DNA from 2 places in the Microbaculum marinum genome. Region 2 is predicted to be linked to the other one. Evidence: riboswitches for the same ligand, from Rfam matches in the RefSeq annotation. Region 2 holds a riboswitch; the other holds the start of a gene.

Region 1 (7,137 bases), on a different contig from region 2:
CAACGCCACGCCGGACAGGATGGCGACCATGCCGATCGCGTGGAAAAGTTCGAACCGCTCGCCGAGGAAAAACACCGCCATCAGCGCCCCGAACAGCGGCATCAGGCTGAAGAACGGCCCTGCCCGGTTGGCGCCGATGAGTTCCACTCCGCGGTTGAAGAACGCATAGGCGATCAGCGAGGGGAAGATCGCCACGTAGAGACAGGCGGCGACCGTCATCAGGTCGAGCGTCGGCACGTAGCCTGTCGAGGCCTCCCAGACGAGGACCGGCGCCAGCAGGATGCTGCCGAACAGGAAGGTGGCGGACAGGAAGCTGATCCAGTGGATCGACGGCCGCTTGCGCAGGAGCGCCGAATAGAGCCCGTACAAGGCCACGGCGGCGAGGATGACCAGGTCTCCGAAGTTGAAGTGGATGGCCAGGAGCCTCGCCATGTCCCCCTGGCAGATGATCACCGTGACGCCGGCCAGCGAGATCAGGATGCCGGCCGCCTGGCGCATCGTCAGGCGCTCGCCGAAGATCAGGAACGTCGCCAGCGCGATGATCAGCGGCTGCGAGGACTGCAGCAGCACCCCGTTCAGCGCGCCGGTGAACTGCAGGCCGAAATAGACCATGGTGTTGTAGGCCGTGATGCCGGTGAAGCTCAGCACCAGCATCATCGGCATGTGCCGCATGATCACCGGCCAGTCGCGCTTCAGGTGCGGCCAGGCGAACGGCAGCAGGATCAGGAAGGCGCCGCCCCAGCGCACCGACGCCAGCGCCACCGGCGGAACGTGCCCGGCGACGAGCCGGCCGAGCACGATGTTGCCGGCCCAGAACAGCGTCGTGAGGGTGAGCAGCAGATAGGCCTGGCCGTAGAGCCACTGGCCGAATCGGGCGAACCTTCCTGGCATCGGTCTTTTTGGAAGTTGCTTGGAAAGGCGCTTCGCTACCGGCTATAGGCTGCCATGTAAAGCCGTTTGGGACAGTCGCGCAGACGCAAAAGTGTCGCTATAGTCGCGCGCCTTTGGCCCGGGGGAAAGGCTCGAGGCAACGAACCGGACACGCGTAAAGCGGCGCACAGGGAAATCTGGATATATGGCGAATGTCGTAGTCGTCGGCTCGCAGTGGGGCGACGAGGGAAAAGGCAAGGTTGTCGACTGGCTGTCGGAGCGCGCCGACGTGGTGGTGCGCTTTCAGGGCGGCCACAACGCCGGTCATACGCTGGTGGTCGACGGCAAGACGTACAAGCTGAGCCTGCTGCCGTCCGGCATCGTGCGGCCCGGCAAGCTGTCGGTGATCGGCAACGGCGTGGTGATCGACCCGTGGGCGCTGGCCGACGAGATCGGCCGGCTGCGCGAACAGGGCGTCGAGATCACGCCCGAGAACCTGCGCATCGCCGACAACGCGACGCTGATCCTGCCGCTGCACCGCGAACTCGACGCGTTCCGCGAGGAGGCCGCCGGCGCCGCCCAGATCGGCACCACCAAGCGCGGCATCGGCCCCGCCTACGAGGACAAGGCCGGCCGCCGCGCGATCCGCGTCTGCGATCTCGCCGAGCCCGACCGGCTCGCCGGCAAGGTCGAGCGTCTGCTCGTTCACCACAACGCGCTGCGCCGCGGGCTTGGCAGACCGGAGGTCGATGCTGACACACTGGAGGCAGAGCTACGGCACATTTCTGACAGTATCCTGGCACACGCATGCTCGGTCTGGGCACTGCTCGACAGCGAGCGCCGCGGCGGCCGCCGGATCCTGTTCGAAGGCGCCCAGGGCACCCTGCTCGACATCGATCACGGCACCTATCCGTATGTCACCTCGTCGAACACCGTCGCCGCCCAGGCGGCCACCGGCACCGGCAGCGCGCCGTCTGCGCTGGGCTATGTGCTCGGTATAACAAAGGCTTACACCACCCGCGTCGGCGGCGGTCCGTTCCCCACCGAGCAGGACAACGAGATCGGCAACCGGCTCGGCGAACTCGGCCACGAATTCGGCACCGTCACCGGCCGCAAGCGCCGTTGCGGCTGGTTCGACGCCGTCCTCGTCCGCCAGGCGATCCGCACCGGCGGCATCCACGGCATCGCCCTCACCAAACTCGACGTCCTCGACGGATTTGACGAGATCAAGGTCTGTGTGGAATACCGGCTCGACGGCAAATCCGTCGATCACCTGCCGGCGTCGCGCGACGCACAGGCGCGGGTCGAACCGATCTACGAAACGTTCGAAGGCTGGTCGGAAAGCACGGAAGGCGCGCGGTCCTGGGCCGAGCTCCCGGCCCAGGCGGTCAAGTACGTACGCAGAATCGAGGAACTGATCGCCGCACCGGTCGCGCTGCTGTCGACGAGCCCGCGCAGGGAAGACACAATTCTTGTTCACGATCCGTTTGAGGATTAAGAGCACCTCAGGAAAGCAAAGTACGAAAAATGGCTGATTTCGTTTCGGTTCTCCGGCGGGCGGTGGGGAACCTCGACAACAACACCGAAGCCACGCGCCAGGCCATCTACGGCAAGGCCCGGACGGCCTTGCGCGCGCAGCTCGAAGCGATCGAGCCGCCGCTCGGCCCCGAGGAAGTCGACCGTCAGATCAGGGGGCTCGACGAGGCGATCGAGGATCTCGAGAAGGAGTTCGCGGGCGCCGACTCCGAGGAGGCGCAGGAGAGGACCGAACCCGAGACGAGTTCTCCTGCAGCCGGTGCACAGGCATCCGCCTCTGCCGCCGCCGCTGCCGCGTCATCCGGCGCACACGCGCCCGCCACACCCGACCGTGGATTCCAGCCCGCTCCGCCGCCGCCTCACAATCCGCCATCTCACGACTACGAGACGCCCGAGACCGATCACGCCGCCGCCGATGCGGGCGGGTGGGAGGATTCCTACGCGTCCCGCCACGAGCCGGCGGCCTCGGCGCAATACGACACCCCCCCGGGCCGCGCATCCCGGCAGACGGAGTATTACGACGAGGAGGACGTGGCCGAGAAGGGCGGATCGGGCCGCTTCGTCGCGTGGATCATCCTGGGGCTCGTGATCGTGGGCATCGCCGGCGTCGGTTTCTGGCAGCGCGACACCGTCTCCCAGATCGTCGACTCGCTGAGTTCCGGCGACGCGACCGAGGACGGCGGCAAGATCGCCGATCGCCTGCCGGGCGACGCTGACACGCCCGACCAGCAGCAGCCGGCACAGGGCCAGTCCGGAACCTCCGAACCGCAAACCCCATCCCCTTCGACCTCGGCGCCGGCAAGCCAGCCGCAGTCGCCGCCGCCGGCGACCGCGGCGGATGGCGATCGGGTCGCCCAGGCGCTGTTGATCGAGGAGAGCGCCGCCGGCGTCACTCCCGCCTCGACGCTGGGCGGCTCGGTGGACTGGGTCCTCGCTGACGACACCGAGGCGATCGGCGGCACCGAAAAGGTCATCCGCGGCACCGTGCGGGTGCCGGAGAAGGATATTTCCCTTTCTGTCAGCATCCGCCGCAACGAGGACCAGGCGCTGCCGGCCAGCCATCTCGTCGAGCTGGTGTTCGAGACCGGGCCCAACTTCACGAACGGCGGCATCTCCAACGTACCGGGCCTGATCATGAAGGCGACGCCGCGGTCGACGGGCCAGCCGCTGGTCGGTGCGGTGGTGCCGGTGATGGACGGCTACTTCCTCGTCGGTCTGTCGGAATCGGAACTCGACCAGACCCGCAACATCGAGGAAATGAAGTCGCGCGGCTTCATCGACGTGCCGATCATCTACGAGGACGGCGGCCGGGCGATGCTGTCGCTCGCCAAGGGCGAAACCGGCACCCGGGTCTTCAACGAAGCCTTCGCAGCCTGGGGCGAATAGCGGGCAGCCGGAAGGCGATGGCAGGTATCGCGGTCTTCGCACTTGCCTTCGCCGCCGACCTGCTCCATGTTTTCCGTCGTTCCGAGGGGTGCTCCGAACGGAGCTGAGATGGTCATGCCGCGATGTGCGGACCGGCCGAACCCTTCGAACCTGATCCGGGTCATGCCGGCGAAGGGACAGGAACCTCAGTCGACCGAGCCTGATCTCCCCTAAGCCTAGAGTCCCCGGATCTCCCTGTCGTCAGAAGCGGAGATCCAAGATGCATCCTTCGCCAAATTCGCAGCCGCCGGACCCAGCCGCAACGCCACGCGGCCACTAGGCGGTCGCTCTCCATGCGTCTGCTACGCATGCTGGCAATCTCAGCGCTGATACTCGGCGCCTGGCAGGCCCTCGTCACGGTCCTGGCCGTGCCGGCCTACATTCTGCCGCCGCCGAGCCGGATCGCGACAGCGCTGTTCGCACAGGCCGGGTTCCTCGCAACCAATGCCGCAGTCACCGGAGCGGAGATCGTGCTCGGCCTGGTTGCCGGTACGGCTCTGGGAATGATCACCGCACTGTCGGCGAGCCTGTTTCCGGCCGCCGGCCGGGTCATGCTCCCGCTGATGGTGGCCAGCCAGGCGCTGCCGGTGTTTGCGATCGCACCGCTCCTGGTGATCTGGCTAGGCTTCGGCATGGCCTCGAAGATCGTCATGGCGACCCTGATCATCTTCTTTCCCGTCGCCTCCGCCTTCCTTGACGGGCTGCGCCGTACGGATCCGGGACTGCTGGACCTCGCCGCGATCTCCCGCGCCGGCCGCTTCGACACGCTGGCGCTTGTCCGGTTTCCCTCCGCGCTGCCCGGCCTTGCCTCCGGCCTCAGGGTCGCTGCGGCCGTCGCGCCGATCGGCGCGGTCGTCGGCGAATGGGTGGGAGCCTCGGCCGGCCTCGGCTTCGTCATGCTGCAGGCCAACGCGCGGGTGCAGACCGACGTCCTGTTCGCCGCGCTTTTCCTCCTTGCCCTGATGGCTCTCGTGATCCGGGCTGTCGTCGACGGGCTCACCCGCCGGATGGTGCCCTGGATCGAAGAAACCGAAACCTGAGAACTACGGAGATTTCCATGCGTCCGATCTTGTTCGCCTTCGCCGTGCTTGTCTGCCTGATGCCCCTGTCGGCGTCTGCCGCCGACCGGCTCACCGTCCTGCTCGACTGGTTCGTCAATCCAGACCATGCACCGCTGGTCGTCGCCGCCGAGCGCGGCACCTTCGCCGAGCACGGGCTGGACGTCGAACTGATCGCGCCGGCCGACCCGGCCGCTCCGCCCCGCCTGGTCGCGGCAGGCCAGGCGGACGTGGCGATCTCCTACCAGCCCAACCTCTACATGCAGGTCAAGGAAGGCCTCCCGCTGTCGCGCATCGCGACCCTGGTGGAGACGCCGCTGAACGCCCTCGTCGTGCTCGAAGACAGTCCGATCACGGAAATGTCCGACCTGAAGGGCAAGACCGTGGGCTTTTCGGTCGGCGGCTTCGAGGACGCCCTGCTCGGCACCATGCTGGAGGGGGCCGGCCTCAGCCTCGACGACGTCGAACTGGTCAACGTCAACTTCTCGCTGTCACCGTCGCTCTACGCCGGACAGGTCGACGCGGTGATCGGCGCCTTCCGCAATTTCGAGCTCAACCAGATGGACATCGACGGCCGGCCCGGACGGGCGTTCTATCCCGAGGAGGTTGGTGTCCCGGTGTACGACGAACTGGTCCTGCTCGCCCGCAACGACATGCTGGAGGACGATCGCCTGCCGCGCTTCGTCGCTGCGATCGAGGAGGCGACGATCTGGCTCACCAATCACCCCGAGGAAGGCTGGGACCTGTTCGTCGCCGCACATCCCGACCTCGACAACGAGCTCAACAAGAGGGCCTGGTTCGACACCCTGCCCCGCTTCGCCAAGCGCCCCGCCGCGCTCGACCGGACCCGCTACGAACGGTTCGGAGATTTCATGAAAGACCGCGGGCTTATCGAGGAAACGGTGCCGGTCGGCGAGTATGCTGTGGAGCTGAAGTAGGCCGGGGTCAGAGGCCGCGGGGGAACCATCTACCGGATGACGACCTATACGGCACTGCTGCGCGCCATCAATGTCGGGGGCACCGGCAAGCTGCCGATGGCCAGGCTGAAGGCGATATGCGAGGACGCGGAGCTGACCGGCGTACGCACGTATATTGCCAGCGGCAACGTCGTCTTCGACAGCGAAAAGGACGAGATGGCGGTCAAGATGGCGCTTCGGACCCGGCTCGAGGCTTACGCTGGTAGGCCGGTCGGGGTACTGGTCCGCACCGCCGCCGAAATGGCGGCCGTCCTCGATCGCAATCCCTTCTCCGACAGGGCCGCGAAGTGGACGGTCGCGATCTTCCTCGACGAACCGCCGCGCGCCGGCGCGCTGGAGGACGTCCGCGGCATGACGGACGAGGAGATCGTTCCGGGCGCACGCGAGATCTATGTGCACTACACGTCCGGCATGGGTCGCTCGAAACTGAAGATCCCTGCCGCCGCATCCGGGACGGCACGCAACATGAACACCATTGCCAAACTGGTGGAACTGGCCGGCAGCAGACGCTGATCCTGAGGGTACTTGGGACAGGTCCGCGGGAGCGCTGTTGCGGCAGTGCCCTTCAAATCCAGGCGACCGCGTGTAGAGTGGCCGCCCGTCGCGCTTGAGTCCCGGATATCGACCGGCGCATGTCACGATCCGTACGAATGGGGAGACCGCCGTGATCGATCTTTACACCTGGTCCACGCCGAACGGCCGCAAGGTCTCGATAGCGCTGGAAGAGCTCGGGCTGCCGTACAACCTCCACGAAATCAACATCATGCAGGACGACCAGTTCGCGCCGTCCTTCCTGAAGATCAGCCCGAACAACAAGATTCCCGCCATCGTCGACGGCGACACCGGCCTGTCCCTGATGGAATCGGGGGCGATCCTGCTCTATCTCGCCAAGAAGACCGGAAAGCTGATGCCCTCCAGCGAGGCCGGACACTGGCACGCGGTCGAGTGGCTGATGTGGCAGATGGGCGGTTTCGGCCCGATGCTGGGTCAGGCCCACCACTTCCTGCACTTCAACAAGGGCAAGGCGGAATATGCCGAAGAGCGCTACGCCAAGGAAGCGAAGCGGCTCTACGGCGTGCTCGACCGGCGCCTGGAGCGGCGCGACTTCCTGGCCGACGAGTACTCGATGGCCGATATCGCGACCTGGCCCTGGGCCTCGCGATTCGAGTGGCAGGGTATCGACCTGAACGAATTTCCCAACGTGAAGGACTGGTACACCCGCATCGCGGAGCGGCCGGCAGTCCAGAAGGGCTACGACGTGCCGGCTCGCG
Region 2 (7,137 bases):
CTACACGCTGGCGGAACTGGCCTATTTCATCTCGGACGCCGAGCCTGCCGTGGTCGTCGTCGACCCGGCCGTCCGCGACCAGGTCGCGGCGCTGCCGGAAGCCGGCGGAGTGGCGTCTGTCGAGACGCTCGACCAGGCGGGCCGGGGGTCCATCGTCGACAGGGCCACCGGCTTCCCCGCGACGTTCGCCACCGTGCCGCGGGCGGCCGACGACCTCGCCGCGATCCTCTACACCTCGGGCACGACGGGCCGCTCGAAAGGCGCCATGCTGACCCAGCAGAACCTCGCTTCGAATGCCGAGGTGCTCGTCGACTCCTGGCGCTTCACCGGCGACGACGTGCTGATCCATGCGCTGCCGATCTACCACACGCACGGGCTGTTCGTGGCGACCAACACGGTGCTGATGGCGGGCGGGTCGCTGCTGTTCCTGCCGAAGTTCGACGCCGATACGGTGCTCGACCTGATGCCGCAGGCCACCGCGATGATGGGCGTCCCGACCTTCTACACCCGGCTCATCGACAGTCCCCGCCTCGACCGCGATGTGACCCGGTCGATGCGGCTGTTCACCTCCGGGTCGGCGCCGCTGCTTGCCGAGACGCACCGGGCCTTCGAGGAGAAGACCGGGCACCGGATCCTCGAGCGCTACGGCATGACCGAGACCAACATGAATACCTCGAACCCCTATGAGGGGGAGCGCCGGGCGGGAACCGTCGGCTTCCCGCTGCCGGGGGTCGATCTGAGGATCGTCAATCCCGACAGCGGCGCCGAACTGCCGGACGGCGAGATCGGCGTCATCGAGGTGAAGGGCCCCAATGTCTTCAAGGGCTACTGGCGGATGCCGGAGAAGACCGCTGCCGAGTTCCGGCCGGACGGCTATTTCATCACCGGCGACGTGTCCTTCATCGACCCGGACGGCTACGTCCACATCGTCGGCCGCGCCAAGGACCTGATCATCTCGGGCGGATTCAACGTCTATCCCAAGGAAGTCGAGAGCGAGATCGACGACATGGAAGGCGTGGTGGAGTCGGCGGTCATCGGTCTGCCGCACCGCGACTTCGGCGAAGGCGTGACGGCGGTCGTCGTCTGCGAGAAGGGCGTGGTGCTCGAGGAGGAGCACGTCAAGGCCCGCCTCAAGGAACGCCTCGCCGCCTACAAGCTGCCGAAGCGGGTGTTCTTCGTCGAGGAACTGCCGCGCAACACCATGGGCAAGGTCCAGAAGAACGTCCTCAGGGAGTCCTACGCGGACACGTATGGCTGATCCGGTCGGATGCGACTGGGGCTGAGTCCGGACCGCCCGGGGTGGCAGGTCCTGCGGTTCCATCGCGATCCCGGATAGCTGCCTGGCAGCTTCCGGGATGACGTGTGAGAGGTGGGGCGTGTCCCGACGAACGGCCGTGCGTCGGGTCAGTGGCCGAGAGCGCCCTCGCCACGGTCGAGCAGGATCGGAATGATCAGGTCCTCCTCGTCGCCGAGGTGACGGTGCAGGCTCTTCAGGAAGCCCGACAGCGCATCGGACATGCCGTCGGCGGCGTACTGCACGCGGTCCTTCGGGCCGGCCAGCGCCTGCAGCAGGCCGTTGCCGGCCTCCTGCAGCGACAGGAGCCCGGTGTGGATCATCTCGTGGTCGCCTTCCAGCACCTCGAAGCCGCGCGCCAGCCGCGGCTCCGTGGCGGTGAGCATGGGGAAATAGTTGTGGTCCTCGATCATGTGGTGGCCGTGCAGTTCCCGCAGGAAGAACTGGATGCGCGGCACGAACCAGGTGCGGAACGCCTCGGCCGGCACGGTGCCGGCCTTGAGCTGGTCGGCCGCGGACAGCAACCCCGTGTTGAGCTCGCGGAACATGTCGTGCCGGCCGAGCCAGAACCGGGACAGGTCGCCGAGATTGGGGTGCTCCTCCCAGACCTCGCGCGGATAACGCTCCAGCAGGACCCGCAGGTCGGCCGGCCATCCGGTGCGGTGGTCGAGGTCTAGCAGTGCGTCGTCGTCGGTGGCGGACATCTGGGGCCGTGTGAACAGGGACTTCGGGAAGGGGATTCGACCACGAATCTGGTGCGTATCCCCGTTCGTTCAATCCGTCGCCGGACTTTCGCCCGTTTCGGGTGTCCTGCGCCAGGATCCCGCGGCCGGTATCAGGTCGGTATCAGGCCGGTATCAGGCCGGTATCACTGGGCGGTATCACTGGGCGGTTGCCGAACCGCCGTCGTCCGGCGGCGTCCCCTGGGCGGGCTGTCCCTCGAAGAGCTGGTAGGTCGTCGGATTGTCCGGGCACAGGCCGAGCTCGCATTCCGCAACCGTGGAGACGGCGTTGCCCAGCGCGATGAGGGCAAACAACGCGACGGCGAACAGTCCGAGTCCGGCAAGCCGCGGCCGCTGGTAGCCGATCTCGGGCTCGAACTGTCCCTCCAGGAACAGCATCGCCGCCGAGCCCAGGATGATCAGGACGAAGACGACGAAGGCCCAGGTGTAGAAGTGCATGCCGAGGAACGGGTCGCCGTAGCCGCCCGTGCCCGGCACCACATGCAGGGCGATCTGGCGCAGGGACACGGCCGCTCCGACGATCGAGGATACGATCGCCATGGCGTAGTGCGCGGGGCGCGGCTCGATCGCGTTCAGCGCGATGCCGATGCCGGCGGCGACGAAGCCCGCCCTCTGCAACAGGCAGAGCGGGCAGGGCAGGTCGTGATTGACGAACTGGTCGGTGAAGGCGAACAGAAGCGGCACCGAAATGGCGACGAGACCGAGTGCGTTCAGCGTGCGGGCGAGGGACGGGGTCATCATCTGTTCCCTCACAGGTCGATGTCGAGCGCGTCGGTGAAGTGCAACTTCACCAGCACCAGCAGCACCACGATCGTCAGCGCCCACAGCGCCATCGTCGCGCCGCGCCAGCCGCGCCAGGTGGTGAGCAGTGCCAGGAAGGCGGTGAAGAAGGGCAGGGCCATCATCGGCTGTGTCTCCGGTGGGCCAGCCGCCGACCTTCCGGAGGGCAGCCATCGAATCGGGCTTTTGCGGGCAACTCTACACCAGCGGAGCACCCGACGCCCGCTTGCCAAACGGATGAAGCAGGGCGGCTCTGCGCCGGCGGCGATTGTACTGCGCCGCGTTTCGTGGTTCTCCGTACCGACCGGAGGATTCCCTGCAGCATCTCATCGGCATAGGCTTCAAGATCGCCGCGACGTTCCTGCTCACCAGCATGGCGGCGCTGGTGAAGCTCATGGCCGATACGATCCCGACGGGCGAACTGATGTTCGCGCGCAGCTTCTTCGCGCTCGGCCCGCTCATCGTCTGGATGATTATCCGCAAGGAGTTTCCGACCGCGCTCCGGACCAACCGGCTCGGCGGCCAGATCCTGCGCGGCGCGTTCGGCGGCGCCGCGATGATCGGCTTCTTCACGGCGCTGCGCTTCCTGCCGCTGCCGGACATGACCGCGATCCAGTTCGTCTCGCCGCTGATGACGGTGGCGCTGGCTGCACTGCTGCTCGGCGAAACGGTGCGCCTGTTCCGCTGGACCGCGGTCAGCGTCGGCTTCCTTGGCGTGATCCTGATCCTGTGGCCGCACATCGGCGGCGGATGGAAGGGCGACGAAGGCGCGTTCGGTGCCCTGCTGGCCGTGGTGGCGGCATCGCTGACGGCGCTGGCGATGATCCAGATCCGCAACCTGGCGGGATCGGAGACGACGGCGTCGATCGTCTTCTACTTCTCCATCACGACGTCGGTGATGGGGCTGGCGACGCTGCCGTTCGGCTGGGTCATGCCCGATCTGAAGGGCGCGCTGATCCTGTTGGCGATCGGCCTGATCGGCGGGTTCGGGCAGATACTGCTGACGCTGAGCTACCGCTACGCGCCGGCGTCGGTCATCGCGCCGTTCGACTATACGGCGATGATCTGGTCGATCCTGCTCGGCTTCCTGATGTTCGGCGAGGTGCCGCTGCCTATCGTGCTGGTCGGATCCACCGTGGTCATCGCGGCCGGTCTGGCGGTGATCTGGCGCGAGCACTGGCTCGGCCTCAAGCGCGCCGAGATGCGCCGCTCCGGCCTGCCGCCGGTGTGACCGGCGCTGCGCAGGCGCCTAGAACGCCTTGAAGGTGATGATCGTGTAGGTGTCGCGGATGCCCTCGATGCACTGCACCTTCTCGTTGACGAAGTGGCCGATGTCGGTCTCGGCGTCGACGTAGAACTTCACCAGGAGATCGTAGTCGCCGGCGGTCGAATAGATCTCCGAGGCGATTTCCGCGTCGGCGATCTGGTTGGCGACCTCGTAGGAGCGGCCGAGATTGCATTTGATCTGGACGAAAAACGGGATCATGCGCGTCTCCGCAGGATGTCGGACGGTGGGCGGGCTTCGTCCCGCGCGCCGGAATCGGTTCCGGGGGTCGCCGCGATGTGACCAGATGCCGGTACAAACGGCAAGTCCGGCGGAGTCGCGATCGATTGCTCTCGTGAGGGCTTCTCGGTCCCGAGAGCCGCTGACCCTTCGGGCCTGGACCCGCTGCGGAGCGATCGGGCGTCCTGCGCCGTGCGGAAGAGCCGTAGCGGCCTCGCGCCTACGCGGTGGCCAGGGCGACGAGGTCCCGCGTCATCTCGCTGTCGGGGTCGGCGAGCGGCGCGATGACGGTGAAATGGTTCGTCCCGTCGAGCGAGGTGCAGGAGGTCTCGACGCCGGCCGCTCCCCAGGTCCTGGCGATCTCGCGGCACTGGCGGTGAAACTCGCCGCTTTCTTCGCCGCCCACCCAGGCGTGCAGCCTGCGTCCCGCCGGGGCCGGCCAGAACAGCGGGCTCTGGTCGCGCGCCTCCGCCTCGTCGAGGCGGAGCGCGCCGTTCAGGCTGGTGGGAATAAGCGGGGCGAGGTCGAACAGGCCGGAGATCGGCTGAGCTGCGACGATCTCCGGGCCGCCGGGTTCCCATTCGCTCGCCAGCAGCGCGGCGGCGAGGTGGCCGCCCGCGGAATGGCCGGAGACAGCCATCGGCACCCTGAACCGGTCCCAGAGCCAGTCGCAGGCAAGCCGCATCTCGGCGACGATGTCGCCGATGCGCACCTCCGGACACAGCGTGTAGGTGGGTACCGCCACGGCGAGCCCGTGGGCGAGGGCGCCGCGCGCCATGTGGCTGAAGAAGCTGTTGTCGAGGCCCTGCCAGTAGCCGCCATGGATGAACACGGCGAGCCGATCGACCTTCGCACCGTTGCCGGGGAGGAACAGGTCCAGCCGGTTCCGCGCGCGACCACCGTAGGAAATGGCTGTTTCGCACTCCGCCTGCTCCCGGAAAGCCGCGGCGTCGCGCGCCCAGCCCTCGATGATGGCGGGATGTTCCGGGACGCGCGCGCGATTGTTGTATTCGGCCTCGTAGTCGGTCGCGTTCATTTTCGTGCCGGGCTCCTCGGGTCTTGAAAGCGGCCTGCATGTCAGCTACGTGACTAGCACGATCTCATTGGGGTGTCCCGTGCGGGACTGAGAGGCCGAATGCCGGTCAACCCATTGAACCTGATCCGGATCATGCCGGCGGAGGGACATGAGATGAACAATCTCGCAAGCCGTAAGTTCGACAATTCAGGTGCCGCGGGTTTCCGTGGCCGCCGGGGCGTTCGCGTGCGTCGATGACGGGCATGACGATCGATTCCGCGGCGGTCGCCGGCGCGCTTGCCCGGCTTCGCGAACGCCGGCCCCGGGTTCACTGCATCACCAATTCCGCGGCGGTCAACTTCACCGCCAACGTGCTGCTTTCAGCCGGCGCCATCCCCTCGATGACCGTCAATCCCGAAGAACTGCCCGATTTCGTTGCCAGCGCCGACGCGCTGCTCGTCAACCTCGGCACCCTGGATCCGCTGCGCCGCGAGGCGATCGATGTCGCGGTCGGGGTGGCAGGCGCAGCCGGCACCCCGTGGGCGCTCGATCCGGTCTTCGTGGAGCGGTCGCGGCCACGGCTGGCGCTCGCAAGGCAGCTCCTGGCGCGCGGACCGACGGTGATCCGCGGCAACCGGCCGGAACTGGACGGGCTGACCGGCGCGGGCGGAGACGACGCGGCGGCCGACGCGCTGGCGCGTTCGTCGCGCGCCACGGTGGTGCGCACCGGCGAGGTCGACTACGTCACCGACGGCGCCCGCGCGGTGAGGATTGCCGGCGGCCATCCGCTGATGGCCTCGATCACCGCGGCCGGCTGCGCCGCGACGGCGTTGCTGGCCGGATTTCTGGCAGTCGAGGACGATCCCGTGACGGCCGCCTCGGCCTGCCTCGGCTTCGTCGCCGCTGCGGCGGAGCGGGCGGGCGCGCAGGCCGCCGGCCCGGGCAGTTTCGTTCCCGCGTTCCTGGACGCACTTCACGCGCTGACGCCCGAGGAGGCCGGCGCGCAAGCGAGGATCTCATGATACCTGTCGATCTCAGACTATACGGCCTCGTCGACCCGACGCGCAGCGGCGGCCGCGATCCGGGCAGTCTCGCGGCCGCCGCGGTGGCCGGCGGGGCAACGCTCATCCAGCTTCGCGACAAGCAGGCATCGACGCGCCGCTTCGTCGAGGAGGCGCGGCTCGTCCGTGCCGCGATGCGGGGCAGCGGCGTGCCGCTGCTGATCAACGACCGCGTCGACGTCGCGCTGGCCGTCGCCGCCGAAGGCGTCCATCTCGGCCAGGACGACATGGACGCCCGCGACGCCCGCCGCCAGCTCGGGCCGAACGCCATCATCGGGCTGACGATCAAGAACGAGGCCGACGTCGATTCCGCCCCGATCGGCGCCATCGACTACGTCGCGATCGGCGGCGTGTTCGAGACGCTCAGCAAGGACAACCCCGACAAGCCGGTCGGTATCGACGGGCTGACGCGGCTCATCGGGCGGGTCCGGGCGAGACGGCCGAACCTGCCGGTCTGCGCGATCGCGGGGATCAACGACGAGCGCGTGCCGGGTGTGATCGGCGCGGGCGCCGACGGCGTCGCGATCATCTCGGCGATCTTCATGGCGGACGACGCCGAGGCGGCCGCGCGGGGACTGCGAATCACCGTCGACCGGGCGCTCGAGGCCCGTGGCGCGGCAACCGGGAGCGCGGCATGACGGCGATCGCCGTGACGATCGCCGGAACCGACCCGACCGCGGGTGCGGGAATCCAGGCCGATCTCAAGACGTTTTCCGCCCTCGGAGTCTACGGCGCCACGG

The links. A riboswitch is a leader RNA that binds a small molecule or an ion and turns the genes downstream of it on or off. The one in region 2 is predicted to bind thiamine pyrophosphate.
Region 1: another riboswitch for thiamine pyrophosphate. It lies ahead of V3328_RS21650 (ABC transporter permease); the one in region 2 lies ahead of thiM (hydroxyethylthiazole kinase).

What each region holds. Positions count from the first base shown of each region.
Region 1 covers NZ_JAZHOF010000010.1:79,299-86,435, reverse strand. Annotated here, with positions in the region: gene V3328_RS21665 (DMT family transporter) at 1-891, opposite strand, end outside; gene V3328_RS21660 (adenylosuccinate synthase) at 1,076-2,368, shown strand; gene V3328_RS21655 (hypothetical protein) at 2,398-3,792, shown strand; TPP riboswitch at 3,867-3,987, shown strand; gene V3328_RS21650 (ABC transporter permease) at 4,125-4,871, shown strand; gene V3328_RS21645 (ABC transporter substrate-binding protein) at 4,889-5,827, shown strand; gene V3328_RS21640 (DUF1697 domain-containing protein) at 5,864-6,379, shown strand; gene V3328_RS21635 (glutathione S-transferase family protein) at 6,531-7,137, shown strand, end outside.
Region 2 covers NZ_JAZHOF010000004.1:124,200-131,336, reverse strand. Annotated here, with positions in the region: gene V3328_RS10640 (malonate--CoA ligase) at 1-1,258, shown strand, start outside; gene V3328_RS10635 (hemerythrin domain-containing protein) at 1,405-1,998, opposite strand; gene V3328_RS10630 (disulfide bond formation protein B) at 2,176-2,778, opposite strand; gene V3328_RS10625 (DUF5993 family protein) at 2,787-2,942, opposite strand; gene V3328_RS10620 (DMT family transporter) at 3,086-4,048, shown strand; gene V3328_RS10615 (Lrp/AsnC ligand binding domain-containing protein) at 4,067-4,303, opposite strand; gene V3328_RS10610 (alpha/beta hydrolase) at 4,542-5,357, opposite strand; TPP riboswitch at 5,416-5,522, shown strand; gene thiM (hydroxyethylthiazole kinase) at 5,600-6,358, shown strand; gene thiE (thiamine phosphate synthase) at 6,355-7,035, shown strand; gene thiD (bifunctional hydroxymethylpyrimidine kinase/phosphomethylpyrimidine kinase) at 7,032-7,137, shown strand, end outside.